Regions from separate parts of the Mesorhizobium sp. BR115XR7A genome, predicted to be linked through region 3. Evidence: predicted binding sites of a transcription regulator. Region 3 holds the regulator's gene; each other region holds the start of a gene.

Region 1 (4,342 bases), on a different contig from region 3:
CTTGTCACTCATCACGATCTCATCAAGATAACTGTCAGTCGCCCCACAAAGGGAGCAGCATTGCCTCCATCGCTGCACACGAAACGGATGGTCTTCGAAATCCAGGCTCTGCACCTGTGTGTAGGGGGGGACGGCGTAAATCCGCTTTTCACGGCCCGCGCCGAAAAGCTGAATGGCTGGATTGTTCGCTATCTTCGGGTTGTCAAATTTGGGAATAGGTGAAGGCGACATCAAATATCGCCCGTTTGTCATAACTGGATAGCTGTTGGTCGTCGCAATATGACCAAAGCGCGCGATATCTTCGTAAAGCTCGACACTCATCAGACCATATTCTGCATAGGCATGCATCTTACGGGTTTCGGAGTCCCTCGGTTCCAGCCGGCGCAACGGTTCGGGCGACGGCACTTGGTAGACGATAATTTGTCCCTCCTTGAGAGGCGTTTCGGGCACCCGATGACGCGTCTGAATGATTGTGGCAGCCTCTGTTATTTCGGTCGTAGCGATGCCGGCCACACGCTTGAAAAAACGCCGGATGGAGACGGCATTCGTTGCGTCGTCCGCGCCCTGGTCAATCACCTTCAGCGTGTCGTTTGGTCCAATGACACTGGCTGTGACTTGAATGCCGCCGGTCCCCCACCCGTACGCCAGCGGCATTTCGCGGCTGCCAAACGGAACCTGAAGGCCTGGAACGGCCATGGACTTCAAAATGCATCGCCGGATCATCCTTTTGGACTGTTCGTCCAGATACGCAAAATTGTAGGGTTGGCGGAAGCTGCGGCCGGCTGCGTTGTCATGAGGTCCCGTCATTCCGCGGCCTCCTTGCTTGAACGGCGGCGGTTATGCTCCTCCCGCAACTGTCTTATGAATTGCAGGTCGCCCTGGAAATCGACATAGTGAGGCAAAGTGAGATGCGAGACGAAACCGGCCGCCTCGAGATTGTCGGTATGGGACAGAACGAACTCTTCATCCTGAACAGGGTATTTTGCTTCCTCGCCGTATTCGCGACAGCGCAACGATCGGTCAACGATTGCCATTGCCATCGCCTTGCGCTCACTCTTTCCAAATGAGAGACCATATCCGCGGGTGAAGCGCGCAGGCTCGTCTTCCGAGCCCCCAAAGAAATCCAGCATCTGGCATTCCGTGACGATGATGTCGCCAATAGAAACAGAAAAGCCCAATTCCTCGGGTAGGATTTCTATCGTGACATCCCCAACCCTTGTTTCCCCTACGTAGGGATGGGCAGCGCCATAGCCACGCAGCGCTGAATACGCCAAACCCACGACAAATCCCTCATCGCCACGGGCCAGATTTTGCAAGCGCTGATCGCGACCGGCGGGCATGGCAAGAGGATCTCGGGTGAGATCGAAAACCGGTGACTGGTCGGGTTCCGGCAACTCGGCTTCAATCAGGTCTTCGTCGGAAATGCTGTCGAAGGCACGCGGAAAAGTTGGATCCAGCGGATCATCCGCGACCTTCGCTTTCGGCATATCGCAATCAACAATATCGAGATGATCAAAATCAAGCAGCCTATGTGTGTACTCATAGGTCGAACCGAGAATCTGCCCTCCGGGAATGTCCTTGAAGGTTGCTGAGACGCGTCGCTGAATGGCCATCCGGGCTGTATCGAGCGCGTTTGACACTGCCAAGCGCGGTAGAGTCGTGCGAAACGCCCGGAGAAGGAAGATCGCCTCAACGGCGTCGCCTTGGGCTTGTTTCAATGCCAATGCCGCAAGCTCTCTATCGTAGACAGAGCCCTCACACATCACTCGGTCGACAGCGAGACCGAACTGCTCGGCAATCTGCCGGACCGTAAGTTCGGGAACTGCTGGGTCTCCCCGCCGATCCTCCGCAACCAAACCATGTGAGTTGAGGATAGCCTCCTCCCCACCTTTTACGGCAACATAAGCCATCTAGATCTCCCCGGATATGCTGCGAGGAAGAGCGATAATTGCATTTCCGGAGGTAAAGAGAACATCGACTCCACTCGGATAAAGCTCATGATTGAGCTCCCAGTCCTCCCAAAACCAAGATGCAAGCCCATCAACGTCCACCGAAACTTCGCGCTGGATGCCCGGTCCACGCCACCGAACAGGCGGACCGCCGTTTAAAGATGGCACCTGGACAACAATCGTCGTCGAGACCTGAGGCTCCAATTCTGTTCCGGGATTGAACTCGGCCAGGCGCGGCATCGTCATCGGATTGGCCACAATGGCAAATGTCGATCTTTCAACGCTGTCCACAAACGGCACCCCGCAGTGAAACCCAAGGTACTTGCGAACCGAAGGTAGATTCGACCGGGAATCGAGCCAGACCGGTGTTTCGCAATCCGCAAGCGTGAGGCAGACGGCGGCGGTCGCCGGATCAAGGGGACCGACTGCCGCAGTGGCAGAGACCAGCGTTTGCGGCCTGCCGACATATGCATACGCATCTAACACGCGGCGGAATGTGTCCTGGCTATCGAAGACAGGATTTGCGAATCCGGGCTCAAGCCCGGCAGTATCCAAAACGCTGATCATTCCGGACTGATGCCTCGAGCCATTGCGAAAAAGTGGACCTTAGTCGAAGCCGCTTTGCGGCTCTTGATCTCACGGCGGGCGGATTGCGCGATTCCAAATTCGGTAACGAACCGAAGTACGCCGCTCGCACTGTCATCTGTTCCTTGCAACAGCGCATCGAAAACTGCCGCCAGTTGTGCATGACGCTGGTCGCGCCCGAGGACGAAGGCGAAGCCCGTCATGCCATCGGCCAACCTAACGGCACATCGGGTCATCGTGACCTCACCAAGGTTGAATAGGGCGCCGGTACCCCCGGCGCGTCCACGCACAAGCACGAGGCCGGTTTCCGGTCGGCGAAGCCAATCAAATTGCGGCTGGATGGCCAGGTTGTCCCAGGCCCGCTCAAGTTCATCGCATCGGGCTCGCGCGAGAACCGCCATCCATCGCTGCCGCTTTTCAACTTCAATCCGCACCGGTGTTCGCCGCTTCGATTAAACGCCCGGCTCAGGTCCGGGCTCATCAGGGTGTTGGACATTGATGCCTAGATGTCTAGGTATCTCCGGATAGACATAGTTCCTTTTTGCAACGATTTGATGACAGGGCATCGGCCCATCAAGTATTATTGCGATCCCGACTGGCAGAGCGGCCGCCTGATCCGCCAGAGGTGGTCTCGCGAATAAGCCGCCGTGTTCACACGCGACTCTTCGCGCTTATTCGTTCGTTTCAATAAGATATTCGTACCGGTCGCTTCGTATGACGCTGAAAGCGTATTTGATCGGTAAGCCATCCGGCGTTACGTCGACATTGGTCTCAAAAAGTACCGGGCTGGACGAAGATATTCGCAGGAGCTGCGCTTCTTGCGGGCTAGGTCTTCGGGCCGTGATCCGTGTCCATTTCCGCTTATATTCCGCGATGCCGCAGCGCTTCAAGGCGGCAGTGGGAGAGTTCATTCCCTCGAATGCGGTGGCGAGGCCAGGAACGCGCGCTGCCGGATAGTAGCTCGTTCCGGTCGCCAAAGGCCAATCATTGATGAATGAGGTCGACCTGACCTCGGTAACCAGTGCTGAGGGAGCGATGTTCAAATGACTTGCAATATCAGGTTCGACAGAAGTTTCGTTGATCGACAGTATCTCCCGCTTCACGGACTTGTTCTGACCAAGGAGCTTATAAGTGAACCTGGGATCGCTGTTCAGTTTGTGTGAAACGAAATCATCAGCAACAAAGGTTCCGACACCATGCTGAACTCGCAAGGCGCCTTCAGATTCCAAAACCTTGATGGCATTGCGCACGGTATGCCGATTGACGCCAAATCGGTCTGCCAAGACAAAATCGCCAGGCAGGCGGCCATCCTGGAAGGCTCCCGCATCAATATCATTGAGTAGAGCGGACCGAACCAGTTCCCAACGCTTCATTGAACACCATTTTCTTTTCGGTTCGAATCAATATCGTCTCCTGGAGCGATATAACTGCTCATTGTGTATTATCGGAAAAGCGGGCAATCGGAAAATGTATCGCCGGGCAGTCCAAGGACGCATGAAAGCGTTGGAGTTAAGCGCGTCGCTTCAGCCCCTTCCGCGACCTCATTCGGAACAGCCGGCCCGGAAATAATGCAAACACGATCATCCGCAGCAGAGCCAGGTCGAAAACCATGGGTAGATTTGTATTTCGGACAGCCGACCGGTTGGTCTGCCGGATGGTGTGCCGGGGTCTCTTCGAAATCACATTCTGGCGGCGCCGTGAAAGTGGCAATTCTGTTGCGGAGTTCAATTGGTAGATGATCGCTATTCCAGGCCTCTGCGCCATACTGGAGCAATTTCTTGGTTACCTCTCGGCGGTCCATATCGCTT
Region 2 (4,342 bases), on a different contig from region 3:
TCGGAGACGCCGCTGGTCCACCCGACGGCGGAGGTGCACAACTCGACACTCGGCCGCTGGACCGAGATCGCCGACCGCAGCCGGGTTTCGGAAAGCGAGATCGGCGACTATTCCTACATGATGCAGGACTGCGCGGTCTGGTGCGCGACGATCGGCAAATTTGCCAACATCGCCGCCAGCGTGCGCCTCAACGCCACCAACCACCCGACCTGGCGGCCGACGCTGCACCACTTCACCTACCGCGCCTCCGACTATTGGGACGACGCCGAGCATGAGAGCGAATTCTTCGCCGAGCGCCGCGCCAAGCGCGTCATCATCGGCCACGACACCTGGCTCGGCCACGGCTCGACCGTCCTGCCCGGCGTCACCGTCGGCGACGGCGCCGCCGTTGGCGCCGGCGCGGTCGTCTCGAAGGACGTCGCGCCCTACACGATCGTCGCCGGCGTACCGGCAAAACCGATCCGCGAGCGCTTCGACCGCCGCACCGCCGAGCGCTACCAGGCGCTTGCCTGGTGGGATTGGGATCACGCGAGGCTGCGCGCGGCACTGGACGATTTCCGAGAGTTGTCGGCGGAGGCGTTCCTGGAGAAATACGGTTGACGCCATTGATGTTTTTGCCAAAGTATTGTTTGGAAAACTCAGCGGCACAGGGCAGGAATGGGCTTTATCGTCTTAATACTTTTTTGTGTTGGAATGGCCCTGTTGGTACTGGGAATTTTGGCAGTGAAGCGTGAGATTAATCGCTGGGGCCAGTCTGACGTAGTCTCCTCAATCATTATGATAGTGGTAGGGCTGGGGTTATCGGCGACAGGATTAGTACCACTCTATATTTTATGGTTCCTCGCCAACCTTACCGGAAAGCCAGGCTAACAGCCTTCCTGTAAACCGGAGACCGTTTCCATCATATTTTGCGGGCTGGCGATGGTCACCGGGGTCGTGGAACGTCAGTTGGGCGCAGGCGATGGTCGGACGCCGTTTCCGCTGCCATGTTGATGATCTTGGGATTGCGTCTATCCTAAGCGCGCTGGTTCCTACTCATCTGTTCGGCACGATGCTCATACAGGGCACCGTTCACATCCCTGACATGTGACTCGGACAGGAGGCATCTCTCCCAAAGGAGATTTCCATGACCGTCAGACCCTCGCTTACCGGATTTTTCGAAGGTTCCAGTCCGACGCCGCCGGTGCATCTCGGCACCCGCTATGACACGTCAGGCAACTTCCTCTTCGAGCCCGGCAACACGGTGGTCAGCCATCTTGTCGAGGGCTCGCCGTCGGAGGCGGTGGTGTTGGCCGTCCGCGAGAAGATGCTGGCAATGCCTGATGCCGACCGCCTCGCCTTCACGCCCGTTTCCAGCCTGCACATGACCCTTTTCCAGGGCATAATCGAATATCGCCGTCGCCTGCCCTTCTGGCCGCGGGACGTGCCGCTCGACACCAGCATCGACGCCATGACCCGCCTCTATCTGGAGCGCCTGAAGGGGTTCCAGGGCTTCGGCCCTTTCAACATCAAGGTGGCCGAGGTCCTGCCGACCGGCCTCACCGTTGCCGGCGCGACCGACGAGGATGCGCGCATCATGCGTGCATGGCGCGATGCGCTCGCGGTGCCGTTCGGCTGCCGGCATCCCGATCACGACACCTACGTCTTCCACATCACCTTCGCCTATCAGATCCAGCGCTTTGATGATGATAGGGCCGCCGCGTGGCAGGCGCTGTTTGACGGTTGCCTGGCGCTTTTCGCGCGCCAGGCGCCGGTGATCGAGATCAAGGCTCCCGCCTTCTGCGCGTTCCGCGACATGAAGCATTTCGAGGAATTGCTGGTGCTCGGCTGATCGCCCGCAAGGCGCCAGTCGCCGCGCCTGTGGAGCGTAACAAAACTGACATCATCGCGACACGGCAGGTTCATGTGGCTGCGTTAGGCGAATGCCTGACGATCAATATGGACCGGACTGGAGCCAGCCCATGTCAGCAAACTCTGCCACGCTCGAAATCCGCGGCGTCAGCCGACGATTTGGCAAGAACACCGCCGTCAGCGACGTCAACATCTCGATCCCGCAAGGGCAGATGGTCGGCGTCATCGGTCGTTCGGGCGCCGGCAAATCCACTCTTCTTCGCATGATCAACCGTCTTGTCGACCCCAGCCAGGGGTCGATTTTTTTTGACGGCGCCGAGGTCTCCCGGCTGCGCGGCTCGCCGCTGCGGCGCTGGCAGCGCGACTGCGCCATGATCTTCCAGCAGTTCAACCTGGTGCCGCGCCTCGACGTGCTGACCAACGTGCTGCTCGGCAAATTGAACCACCGTTCGACCCTGTCCAATCTTCTGGGCATGTTTTCGCGCGCCGAGTGCGCGGAGGCGGTCGCCGCGCTCGAGCGGCTCGACATCGCCCGCACCGCACTTCAGCCCGCCGGCACGCTGTCGGGCGGCCAGCAGCAGCGCGTCGCCATCGCCCGCGCCATGATGCAGCAGCCCAGGGTGATCCTCGCCGACGAGCCGATCGCCTCGCTCGACCCGCTTAACGCCAAGGTGGTGATGGATTCTCTGCAGGACATCAATCTGCGCGAAGGCATCACCGTTGTCACCAATCTGCATACGCTCGATACCGCCCGCACCTATTGCAACCGCATCATCGGCATGGCCGCCGGCAAGGTCGTCTTCGACGGGCCGCCCGAAGAGCTCGACCGCCAAGCCGTGCGTCTTGTCTATGGCGCCGACAGCAATGGCGGCGAGATATCGGAGGTCATCACCTCCACCAGTGTTGCCTTCAAGCAGAAGATCGCCGCATCCGCCGGACCGCTCGAACCCGCATTCCCGGGATACTGAGCCCAGTAAGGGCCAATAGCGAGCAGCCTGGATCGTCCGTCCGCGTCAAGGGCACTTGTCAAGATCAAGAACGCTGCCGGCGCGGGGCCGGAACTTACAGGAGAGATATCAATGTTCAGGAAGATGGTTTTCGGTGCCGTTTCGGTGCTCGCCATGGCCACCAGCATGGCCCATGCCGCCGACATGAAGGAATTTCGCGTCGGCATTCTCGGCGGTGAAAACGAAACCGACCGGCTGCGCAACTACCAGTGCCTGGCCGATCACCTGAAGGCAGAGTTTGGCTTCGAGAAGGTTTCGCTGTTCCCCGCCGCTGACTATGACGGCGTCATCCAGGGCCTGCTCGGCGGCACGCTCGACTTCGCCGAACTCGGCGCTTCCGGCTACGCCAGCGTCTATCTCAAGGATCCGAAGGCGGTTACCCCGATCCTCACCACCAAGCAGACCGACGGCTCCACCGGCTATTATTCGATCGGCCTGGCGCTGAAGACGTCGGGGATCACCGACATCAAGTCGGCCAAGGGCAAGAAGCTCGGCTATGCCGATCCGGATTCGACCTCCGGCTATCTGATCCCGCTGACCCAGATTCCGAAGACCACCGGCGCCTCGAACGAGACCTACTTCGCGTCGACCCAGTTCAATGGCGGCCACGAAAACAACGTTCTGGCCGTGCGTGACGGTAAGGTAGATGTCGCGGTCGACGATTCCTCGGGCATCGGCGACTTCAAGAACGGCTACACCTCCGGCACCTTCCACAAGGAAGTCGCCAAGGGCGCCGTCGACCCCAACGACTTCGTCGAAGTCTGGCGCTCGGGCCTGATCCCGAATGGCCCGCTGGTCGTTCGCACCGCGATCGGCGACGACATGACCGCCAAGCTGGCCGCCTTCTTCACTGACCTGCCCAAGAAGGACAAGGCTTGCTTCGAAGGCGTCGAAGGCGGCGATTTCACCGGCTACGTTCCGGTGAAGCCGGACTTCTACAGCGTCATCGTCGAAGCCCGTAAGGCAGCCATCGGCGGCTAACGGCGAAATTGCAAAAGGGCGGTACCTCATCAAGTACCGCCCTTTTTGCATCTCCGATCATGACCCTTTCCATGACAGCCCCCTCCGGCGCCACCCACCAGATGGCCGATGCCTGGCGACGCCAGACGTCGCTGCGCCGGTTCTATACCGTGCTGGGCGTCGGCCTGCTGCTCGCCGCCATGTTCGCCAGCATGTGGTTCGCCGACGAAGCCAATGCCGGGCACTTCTTCGACCGGCTGCCGCATATTCTGGATTTCCTGAGCTGGCTGGTCCCCAGGGACTGGAACGACGTCTGGCGGGCGCTGTTCGATATCGCCTCGCCGCATGACGCCGGCACTCAGGAATTCAACTTCCCGCTTGGCCGCGTCTACGTCTGGGGCGGTTTCTACATCCCCGAATATTTCGAGCTGATGCTGACCACCGTGAACGTGGCGCTGGTCTCGACCTTCATCGGCTTTGTCTTCGCGGTGCCCTTTTCCTTCATCGCGGCGCGCAACCTGACG
Region 3 (4,342 bases):
CGCCGATGGCCAGCCTGCCGGTGACCATCTTCCAGTTCGCTCTCAGCCCTTACGAGGAGTGGCAGCAACTGGCGTGGACCGGCGCACTCATAATCACATTGACGGTTCTCGCGCTCAGCATCTTTGCGCGCAGCCTGACCGGACGCAGAGAGGACAAATGAGCCAGATGTTGTCTCCAGACATGACGATTGCGACAGAGGCAGCCGCCAAGGCGAAGATCGAGGTCAAGAACCTCAATTTCTACTACGGCCAGTCGAAGGCGCTGAAAGACATCACCTTGTCGCTGCCCGAGCGCAGCGTGACGGCCTTCATCGGACCGTCGGGTTGCGGAAAGTCGACGCTGCTGCGCGTCTTCAACCGCATCTACGAGCTCTACCCCAAGCAGACCGCCGAGGGTCAGGTGCTGCTCGACGGCCAGAACGTTCTCGACCGCTCGCAGGACCTCAACCTGTTGCGCACCAAGATCGGCATGGTGTTCCAGAAGCCGACGCCGTTCCCGATGTCGATCTATGAGAATATCGCCTTCGGCGTCAGGCTCTATGAGAAGATCGGCAAGGCCGAGATGGACGGCCGTGTCGAGCAGGCGTTGAAACGCGCCGCGCTGTGGAACGAGGTCAAGGACAAGCTCAACGCCAGCGGCCTCAGCCTGTCGGGCGGCCAGCAGCAGCGGCTTTGCATCGCCCGCACCGTGGCGGTCAAGCCGGAGGTCATCCTGCTCGACGAACCGGCCTCGGCGCTCGACCCATTGTCGACCGCCAAGATCGAGGAATTGATCGACGAGTTGCAGGCCGACTACACGATCGTCATCGTCACCCACAACATGCAGCAGGCCGCGCGCGTGTCGAAGCAGACGGCTTTCATGTATCTGGGCGAGCTGGTCGAATTCGACAAGACCGAGAAAATCTTCACGTCGCCTCGCGAGAAGCGCACGCAGGACTATATCACCGGCCGCTTCGGCTGATCTCACGCATACGAGGACCAGGATCATGGCCGAACACACAGTCGCAGCCTTCGACGAGGATCTCGGACAGATCAGCAGGCTGATCAGCGACATGGGCGATCTCGCCGGCACGATGGTCGGCGGCGCCACCAAGGCGCTGCTGAATTCCGACAACGCGCTGGCACAGCGCGTCGTCTCCGACGACGCCATCATGGACGCACGCCAGCGCGAACTCGATGATCGCGCCATCACCCTGATCGCCAAGCGCCAACCGATGGCCGACGATCTGCGTCATGTCGTCGGCTCGATCCGCATGGCGGGCGATCTCGAACGCATCGGCGACCTTGCCAAGAACATTGCCAAGCGCGTCGGCTCCGTCGGCCTCACCGCCACGCCGCGCGACCTGTCGCATTCCATCGACTCCATGGCGCAGCTGGTGCTGATCCAGGTGCAGGGCGTGGTCGAGGAATATGCGGCCGGCGATGCCGCCGCCCTCGCCAAGCTCAGGAATGACGACGAACGCATCGACGTCAAATACACCTCGGTGTTCCGCGAACTCCTGACCTACATGATGGAGGATCCCCGCAACATCACGGCTTGCACGCATCTTTTGTTCTGCGCCAAGAATCTCGAACGCATCGGCGACCATGTGACCAACATCGCCGAGAATGCGTATTATGTGCTGACCGGCACGCAACTGCCCGCCAACCGTCCGAAGCAGGACGAGACGGCGATGTCGGTGCCGGCGGCTTGACGGCAGGGATGATCGACCGATGATCGCGCCACGCATCATGGTGGTGGAGGACGAGGAGCCGCTGGGCGTGCTCCTCCGCTACAACCTGGAGTCCGAGGGTTACCAGGTCGAGGTGGTGACACGCGGCGACGAAGCCGAGATACGCCTCCAGGAAAACGTGCCCGACCTCCTGGTGCTCGACTGGATGGTGCCGGCGGTTTCCGGCATCGAACTCTGTCGGCGCCTGCGCATGCGGCCCGAGACGGAGCGACTGCCGATCATCATGCTGACGGCGCGTGGCGAGGAGAGCGATCGCGTGCGCGGCCTCTCGACCGGCGCCGACGACTATCTGGTCAAGCCGTTCTCGACGCCGGAATTCATGGCCCGGGTCAAGGCGCTGCTGCGCCGCGCCAAGCCGGAAGTGCTGTCCAGCGTGCTCAAGGTCGGCGACATCGTGCTCGACCGCGAATCGCACCGGGTCTATCGCAAGAAGAGCGAGATCCGGCTCGGACCGACCGAGTTCCGGCTGCTCGAATTCATGATGCGCCATCCTGGCCGCGTGTTCTCGCGCAGCCAGTTGCTCGACAATGTCTGGGGCGAGACGATCTACATCGACGAGCGCACCGTGGATGTGCATGTCGGGCGCCTTCGCAAGGCGGTCAACAATGGCCGCATGCCCGATGTGATACGCACCATCCGTGGCGCAGGCTACGCAATTCGCGAGGATTGAGATCAGGCCACGTTCTTGCCGGATCTCACCTGCACGCCCGGCGCGAAAATCTCCTGGTCGACGAAGGTGAGCGCGCGCATGGCGCAGCCCTCGCGGATCAGCGGCAATTCGTTCGGCTCTGTATCGAAGGAAATCGATTTCGAATGCTGGCCGCCGGCGGTCTGGGCGATGGCCTCACGCAAGGCCGGCTCGATCAGATCGAAGGCGGCGGCGCTGACGCCGACCATCGCAACCGGCGCCGGATCGATCAGCGCGAACAAGCTGCCAAGCCCATAGCCTAGCGCCTCGCCGGCCTTGCGATAGGCCTCGCGCTCCGGTCCGTCTCTTTCGCGCGCCGTGGCCGCCAATGCGCGCATGTCGGCGTCGCTGACGTCGACCGGTTTGGCGTCCTCACCCATCTGTCCTGCATTACGCCAGATGGCATAGTTGCCGGCATAGGCCTCGACGCAGCCGCGCCGCCCGCAGCGGCAGAGCGCGCCGCCGGGGCGATGGATCATGTGGCCGAACTCGCCGCCCGAGGAATGGGTGCCGGTGAACAGCTCGCCCTTCAGCACTAGGCCCATGCCGATGCCGTGCGAGAGCAGGATGGCGATGAAGTCGTCGCGGTAGCGCTCGGGGTCGCGCCAGCGCAGCGCCACAGCCATCATGTTGCAGTCGTTCTCCATGGTGGCGGGGATGCCGAATTCGGCTTCGAGTATATCGGCGAAGGCAATGTCCGTCTGCGGCGTGATCGGCGACCACAGCATGGCGCGCGCCTCGGTGTCGGTGATGCCCTGGATCGCCAGCGCGATGCGGGCAATGCTGGCGACATCGAGGTCGGGATCCTCGAGGCGGCGCCGGACGATGGCCACGCATTCGCCGATCAGCGCCTCGCGCGACATGGTCAGCGTGTCCAGCCGGCGCTGCTCCTCCGATATCACCTGGCCGGCGTAGTCGATGACGGCGACGGAGAGGAAATTCAGCGACAGCACCACGGTCATGACCGCCGCGGCCTCGGGGTTGAGACAAAGGCCCACCTGCGGCCGGCCGCGTTTCAGTGAGCCGGCCTCGTTCGGCTTGCCTTCGCTCAGGATACCTTCGCCGATCAGATCGGCTGATATCGCCGATATGGTCGAGTGGCTCAGGGCGGTGGTGGCGGCGATCTCAGTGCGCGAGGGCTGGCCACCCCGGCGCACGGCTCCAATCACCATTGCACGGTTGCGCCGGCGCAGATCGTCGTGGCGGATTCCGACCGACATCATTCCCTCCCCGTCGCCGTGGTTCTTGACGCCCCCTCGAACACCTCCGGCAACGGGTCGAATACTGGCAGAAGCGGCTGGGGCTGTCATTTATTTATTGCGGGGCTCGAAAAAAGGCTTCTGGCACCTCAAAATGCGTCAGAATCAATGTTGACAGTGCTCAGGCGATGGACCAGTGTTTTTTCGAGGCTCGAAAAAATAGGGCCTTTGTGCCGGCCTTAGGGCCAGTTTGGTCGCGCCACACGCGGGCGCAGGGAGGATATCATGAAGAGATTCACAGTCGCCATTCTGGCGGGTGTCGCCATGTCGCTGACGCTGGCGTCGGTCGCGCAGGCAAAGGACAAGGTCATCGGCGTGTCGTGGTCCAACTTCCAGGAGGAGCGCTGGAAGACCGACGAGGCGGCCATGAAGAAGGCGATCGAGGCCGCGGGCGACAAGTACATTTCCGCCGATGCGCAGTCCAATCCCGGCAAGCAGCTGACCGATGTCGAGAGCCTGATTTCGCAGGGTGCCAATTCGCTGATCATCCTGGCGCAGGACGCGTCGGCCATCGGCCCGGCGGTACAGAAGGCGCTCGACGAGGGCATTCCGGTCGTCGGCTATGACCGCCTGATCGAGAACAAGGACGTCTTCTACCTGACCTTCGACAACAAGGAAGTTGGCCGCATGCAGGCCCGCGAAGTGTTCAAGGTGAAGCCTGA
Region 4 (4,342 bases), on a different contig from region 3:
GGCGACTGGATCCAGCAGCTCCTGCTCGGCGGCTTCGCCGTCGACAATCCGACGCTGAACCGCTTCTTCGCGCTGCATTACCTGCTGCCGTTCATGATTGCCGGCGTCGTCGTGCTGCATGTCTGGGCGCTGCATGTCGTCGGCCAGTCGAACCCGACCGGCATCGAGGTCAAGTCGAAGACAGATACCGTGGCCTTCACGCCCTACGCGACCATCAAGGACGCGTTCGGCATGATCGTGTTCCTGTTCGTCTTCGCCTACTTCGTCTTCTACCTGCCGAACTATCTCGGCCATCCGGACAACTACACGGTCGCCAACCCGCTTAAGACGCCGGCCCATATCGTCCCGGAATGGTACTTCCTGCCGTTCTACGCAATCCTGCGCGCCATCACCTTCAACATCGGGCCGATCAATTCCAAGCTCGGCGGCGTGCTGTGCATGTTCGGCGCCATCGTCATGCTGTTCCTGGTGCCGTGGCTCGACACCTCCAAGGTGCGCTCGGCGGTCTACCGGCCCTGGTACAAGCTGTTTTTCTGGCTGTTCGTGGCCGATGCCATCCTGCTGGGCTGGCTGGGCTCGCAGCCGGCGGAAGGCAGCTATGTGTTCATGGCGCAGATGGCGACGCTGTTCTACTTCGCCTTCTTCCTGATCGCGCTGCCGGTGCTCGGCTTGATCGAGACACCCCGCAGGCTGCCGAACTCGATCACCGAGGCGGTGCTCGAAAAGAACAAGGGTGGCAGCGGGCATCCGGCGGGCGCCACGGCAGCACCTGAGACCAAGGGCTGAGCGGTAGAGAATCTAAGGGGATTTGGCATGAAAAAGGTTCTCACCTCGCTTGCGCTGGTCGGCCTCGTGGCCGCCGGCACCGGAGTTGCAGGCACTTGGGCGTTCGCGGCCGAAGAGGCGCACAACGCGGCGGCACCGACGCATTTCCCGATCAACGAGCCGAAGGAAATGAGCTGGAGCTTCACCGGCCCGTTCGGCACCTATGACAAGGCGCAGTTGCAGCGCGGGCTGAAGGTCTACAAGGAAGTCTGCTCGGCCTGCCATTCGATGAACCTGGTGGCGTTCCGCACGCTTTCGGACCTCGGTTACAGCGACGCGCAGATCAAGACGCTGTCAGCCGAATACACCATCCATGACGGCCCCAACGATGCCGGCGACATGTTCGACCGTCCCGGCAAGCCGTCCGACCATTTCCCGGCCCCGTTCGCCAATGAGGAAGCCGCCGCTGCCTCCAATGGCGGTGCGGCGCCGCCGGATATGTCGTTGCTGGCCAAGGCGCGCGGCGTCGAGCGCGGCTTCCCGCAGTTCGTCTTCGATATCTTCACCCAGTATGATGCCGGTGGTCCCGACTACATCCATTCGCTCTTGACCGGCTACGACCAGACGCCGCCCGCCGGCATGGTCATCCCCGAAGGCACGCACTACAACCCGTACTTCATGTCCGGCGTGTCGCTGAAGATGCCCAAGCCGCTCTCCGACGGCCAGGTCACCTATGACGACGGTTCGCCGCAGACCATCGACCAGTATTCCCGCGACGTGGCTGCCTTCCTGACATGGGCTGCCGAGCCGCACATGGAAGACCGCAAGAAGATGGGCTTCCGCGTGCTGGTGTTCCTGCTTCTGTTCGGCGCCCTGGTCTACCTGACCAAGCGCAAGGTGTGGGAAGCCGTCGCGCACTAGGCCTGTTGATCTTCAGGTGAGGCCGGTCTGCAAACGATGGCTTCCTGCGCTTCCGGTGCTCACGTACTTCAAGTACGCTCCGCTCCGGTTCTCGGAAACCATCGTTTTCGATTCGGCCTGACCTGAATCTCAAAGGCCCTGGGCCGTTCAGTGTACAACATGGGGCGCCGCGAGGTGCCCTTTCTGCTTTTTGAGTGGATTGCGCCTCCACGTCTCGGCGGTGTCACATGGCCGTCACCACACATCGCGATCCTGCGGCGCTCTCATCAAAGGATCACGCCCATGAAAAGATACGCATCGCTTGCGGCAGGCCTGCTGCTGCTCGTCGTAGGTTCCGCGGCCCGCGCCGAAGACGCAAAACCATTCATCACCAACAAGGATGTCGACCTGACGATGATCCTGCCGCCGCCGCCGGCCAATGATTCGGCTGAGACCAAGGCCGAGCTTGGCGAAGTGCTGACCATGCAGGTCACGCGCACACCCGAGATGGAAGCCCGCGCCATCGCCGACGCCGAGGAAAACGTCTGGCGTTTCGCCGATGTCATGGGGCCGAATTTCAACAAGGACAAGCTGCCGAAATTCAGCGCCTTCTTCGATCGCGTGGTGGAGACCGAAGGCGCCGTCGTCGATCCGGCCAAGGATGTCTGGAAGCGCCCGCGTCCGCACCAGCTCAGCGATCTCGTCAAGCCGGTGGTCAAGCTGTCGAGCTCCGGTTCCTGGCCGTCCGGCCATGCGACCGTCGGCACGATCATGGGCATCATCCTGTCCGACATGGTTCCGGAAAGGCGTGCTGAGATCATGGCGCGCGCGGCCGAGTTCGCCCACAACCGCATCGTCGGCGGCATCCACTATCCGTCCGACGTCGAGATGGGCAAGATTTCCGGCAGCGTCATCGCCGCCGTCCTGCTCAACCGGGATGACTTCAAGGCCGAGTACGACGTGGCCAGGGCGGAGCTTCGTTCCGATCTCGGCATGTAGGATTTGGCCGATAGCCATCCGTTCGAGCGGGGCGCCTTCGGGCGCCCCTTTTTCGTGGCTGCGCCCAACAGGAGGAAAATCGCCTGATGGTTGCTCCCAGCCCGTAGTCAATTCCTTTGCCGGATGCGCTTGTCTCGGTCGCCACATCGCGCTAGCCGTTGTCGGTCGCGCCGGGTTACGATCGGCCCCGCGCCGTTTCACTTTGTCAGCCGGATCATTCGGAGCCGCTTCATGAAACCTTCTCTCGAAGACACGCTGCTGGCCTCGATCCGTACCATCCCGGACTATCCCAAGCCCGGCATCCTGTTTCGCGACATCACCACGCTGCTCGGCAATGCGCGCGCCTTCCGCCGCGCCATCGACGAGCTGGTGCATCCCTATGCCGGGCAGAAGATCGACAAGATCGCCGGCATCGAAGCGCGCGGCTTCATCCTGGGCGGCGCCGTCGCCCACCAGCTCTCGGCCGGTTTCGTCCCGATCCGCAAGAAGGGCAAGCTGCCTTATGAGACCGTGCGCGTCGCTTATAGCCTGGAATACGGGCTGGATGAGATGGAGATGCACAAGGACGGCGTCGCGCCCGGCGAGAAGGTGATCCTGGTTGACGATCTGATCGCAACCGGCGGCACGGCGGAAGCGGCGGTCAAGCTGCTGCGCCAGATCGGCGCCGACATTCTCGCCGCCTGTTTCGTCATCGACCTGCCGGATTTGGGCGGGCGCGCCAAGCTCGAAGCGCTCGGCGTGCCGGTGCGAACGCTGATCGGGTTCGAGGGCCATTGAGCATTTTCCCTTCACCCCTTGTGGGAGAAGGAAGAAGGGCCTGTGCTACTCCACCTTCACCAGCACCGCGCTTTCGAACTCCAGCACCTTGCCGCCGGTCGAATCAGTGGCCTCGCAGAGCAGCGCCAGCAACCGCCAGCCGGGGCGGGACGCGATGGGGCGGTGGGACAGCGCCGTGCGCGTGAAGGTGATGGTTTGCCCGGCAAAGACGGGCTTCAGCCACTTCAGGTTCTTGAATCCGGGCGAGGGGCCGAATTCGGGCACCGGGCCGTCCCAGCCTTCGGCGTCCAGGCGGCTCTCCAGGTTCAGCTTCATCCAGGTGGCGGCGGTATGCCAGCCGGAGGCGCAGAGGCCGCCGAGCACGCTCTTCTTCGCGGCCTCTTCGTCGATGTGAAAGATCTGCGGGTCGTATTTGCGGGCGAACGCCTTGATCGCCTCGGGCTCGAATCTGTGCGAGCCCAGCGTCACCGTGGTGCCGATGCGGAAGAATTCGTCGAGCGTCATGCCGCATTCCCCGCGTCGCGCGTCAGGAACATGACGGAGTTCTCGAGCTCGAAGACGCTTTCGCCGCGCTGGTTGACCAGTTCGCTGCGCATGGTCACGAAGCCGAGTTGCGGCTTCGATTTCGACAGGCGCCTGGCCAGAACCACCAGGCTGCCCCGCAGCGTATCGCCGGCGAGCACCGGCTTCTTCCATTTGACCTGATCGACTCCTGGTGCGCCCTGGCAGGTGGAGTCCAGCAGGAAGGCATCGCACAGCATGCGCATGAACATGGCGCAGGTGTGCCAGCCTGAAGCCGAGAGGCCGCCCAGGATACTCGCCTTGCCGGCCTCCTCGTCGAGATGCATCGGCTGGGCATCGAACTCGCTGGCGAACTCGATGATTTCGGCCGCGCTCACCT

The links. Region 3 encodes PhoB, which activates phosphate uptake and scavenging genes when phosphate is short. Its sites were predicted from a motif close to TGTCATNNANCTGTCAT; they were not measured.
Region 1: phnG (phosphonate C-P lyase system protein PhnG) is a predicted target of PhoB. The motif match lies at 3,078-3,094, and genes of this name have one in related genera.
Region 2: phnC (phosphonate ABC transporter ATP-binding protein) is a predicted target of PhoB. The motif match lies at 1,867-1,883, and genes of this name have one in related genera.
Region 4: LB557_RS26760 (acid phosphatase) is a predicted target of PhoB. The motif match lies at 1,908-1,924, and genes of this name have one in related genera.

The regions. Positions count from the first base shown of each region.
Region 1 is NZ_JAIUHW010000014.1:85,489-89,830, forward strand. Features, by position in the region: gene LB557_RS25965 (alpha-D-ribose 1-methylphosphonate 5-phosphate C-P-lyase PhnJ) at 1-807, opposite strand, end outside; gene LB557_RS25970 (carbon-phosphorus lyase complex subunit PhnI) at 804-1,910, opposite strand; gene phnH (phosphonate C-P lyase system protein PhnH) at 1,911-2,516, opposite strand; gene phnG (phosphonate C-P lyase system protein PhnG) at 2,513-2,968, opposite strand; gene phnF (phosphonate metabolism transcriptional regulator PhnF) at 3,206-3,907, opposite strand; gene LB557_RS25990 (alkaline phosphatase family protein) at 3,976-4,342, opposite strand, start outside.
Region 2 is NZ_JAIUHW010000009.1:38,603-42,944, reverse strand. Features, by position in the region: gene LB557_RS19570 (DapH/DapD/GlmU-related protein) at 1-600, shown strand, start outside; gene LB557_RS19565 (DUF1868 domain-containing protein) at 1,127-1,831, shown strand; gene phnC (phosphonate ABC transporter ATP-binding protein) at 1,962-2,819, shown strand; gene phnD (phosphonate ABC transporter substrate-binding protein) at 2,931-3,839, shown strand; gene phnE (phosphonate ABC transporter, permease protein PhnE) at 3,899-4,342, shown strand, end outside.
Region 3 is NZ_JAIUHW010000005.1:237,073-241,414, reverse strand. Features, by position in the region: gene pstA (phosphate ABC transporter permease PstA) at 1-161, shown strand, start outside; gene pstB (phosphate ABC transporter ATP-binding protein PstB) at 158-961, shown strand; gene phoU (phosphate signaling complex protein PhoU) at 987-1,694, shown strand; gene phoB (phosphate regulon transcriptional regulator PhoB) at 1,714-2,403, shown strand; gene LB557_RS12880 (ROK family protein) at 2,406-3,641, opposite strand; gene xylF (D-xylose ABC transporter substrate-binding protein) at 3,906-4,342, shown strand, end outside.
Region 4 is NZ_JAIUHW010000015.1:64,323-68,664, forward strand. Features, by position in the region: gene LB557_RS26750 (cytochrome b) at 1-786, shown strand, start outside; gene LB557_RS26755 (cytochrome c1) at 814-1,686, shown strand; gene LB557_RS26760 (acid phosphatase) at 1,969-2,664, shown strand; gene LB557_RS26765 (adenine phosphoribosyltransferase) at 2,896-3,441, shown strand; gene LB557_RS26770 (MaoC family dehydratase) at 3,487-3,945, opposite strand; gene LB557_RS26775 (MaoC family dehydratase) at 3,942-4,342, opposite strand, start outside.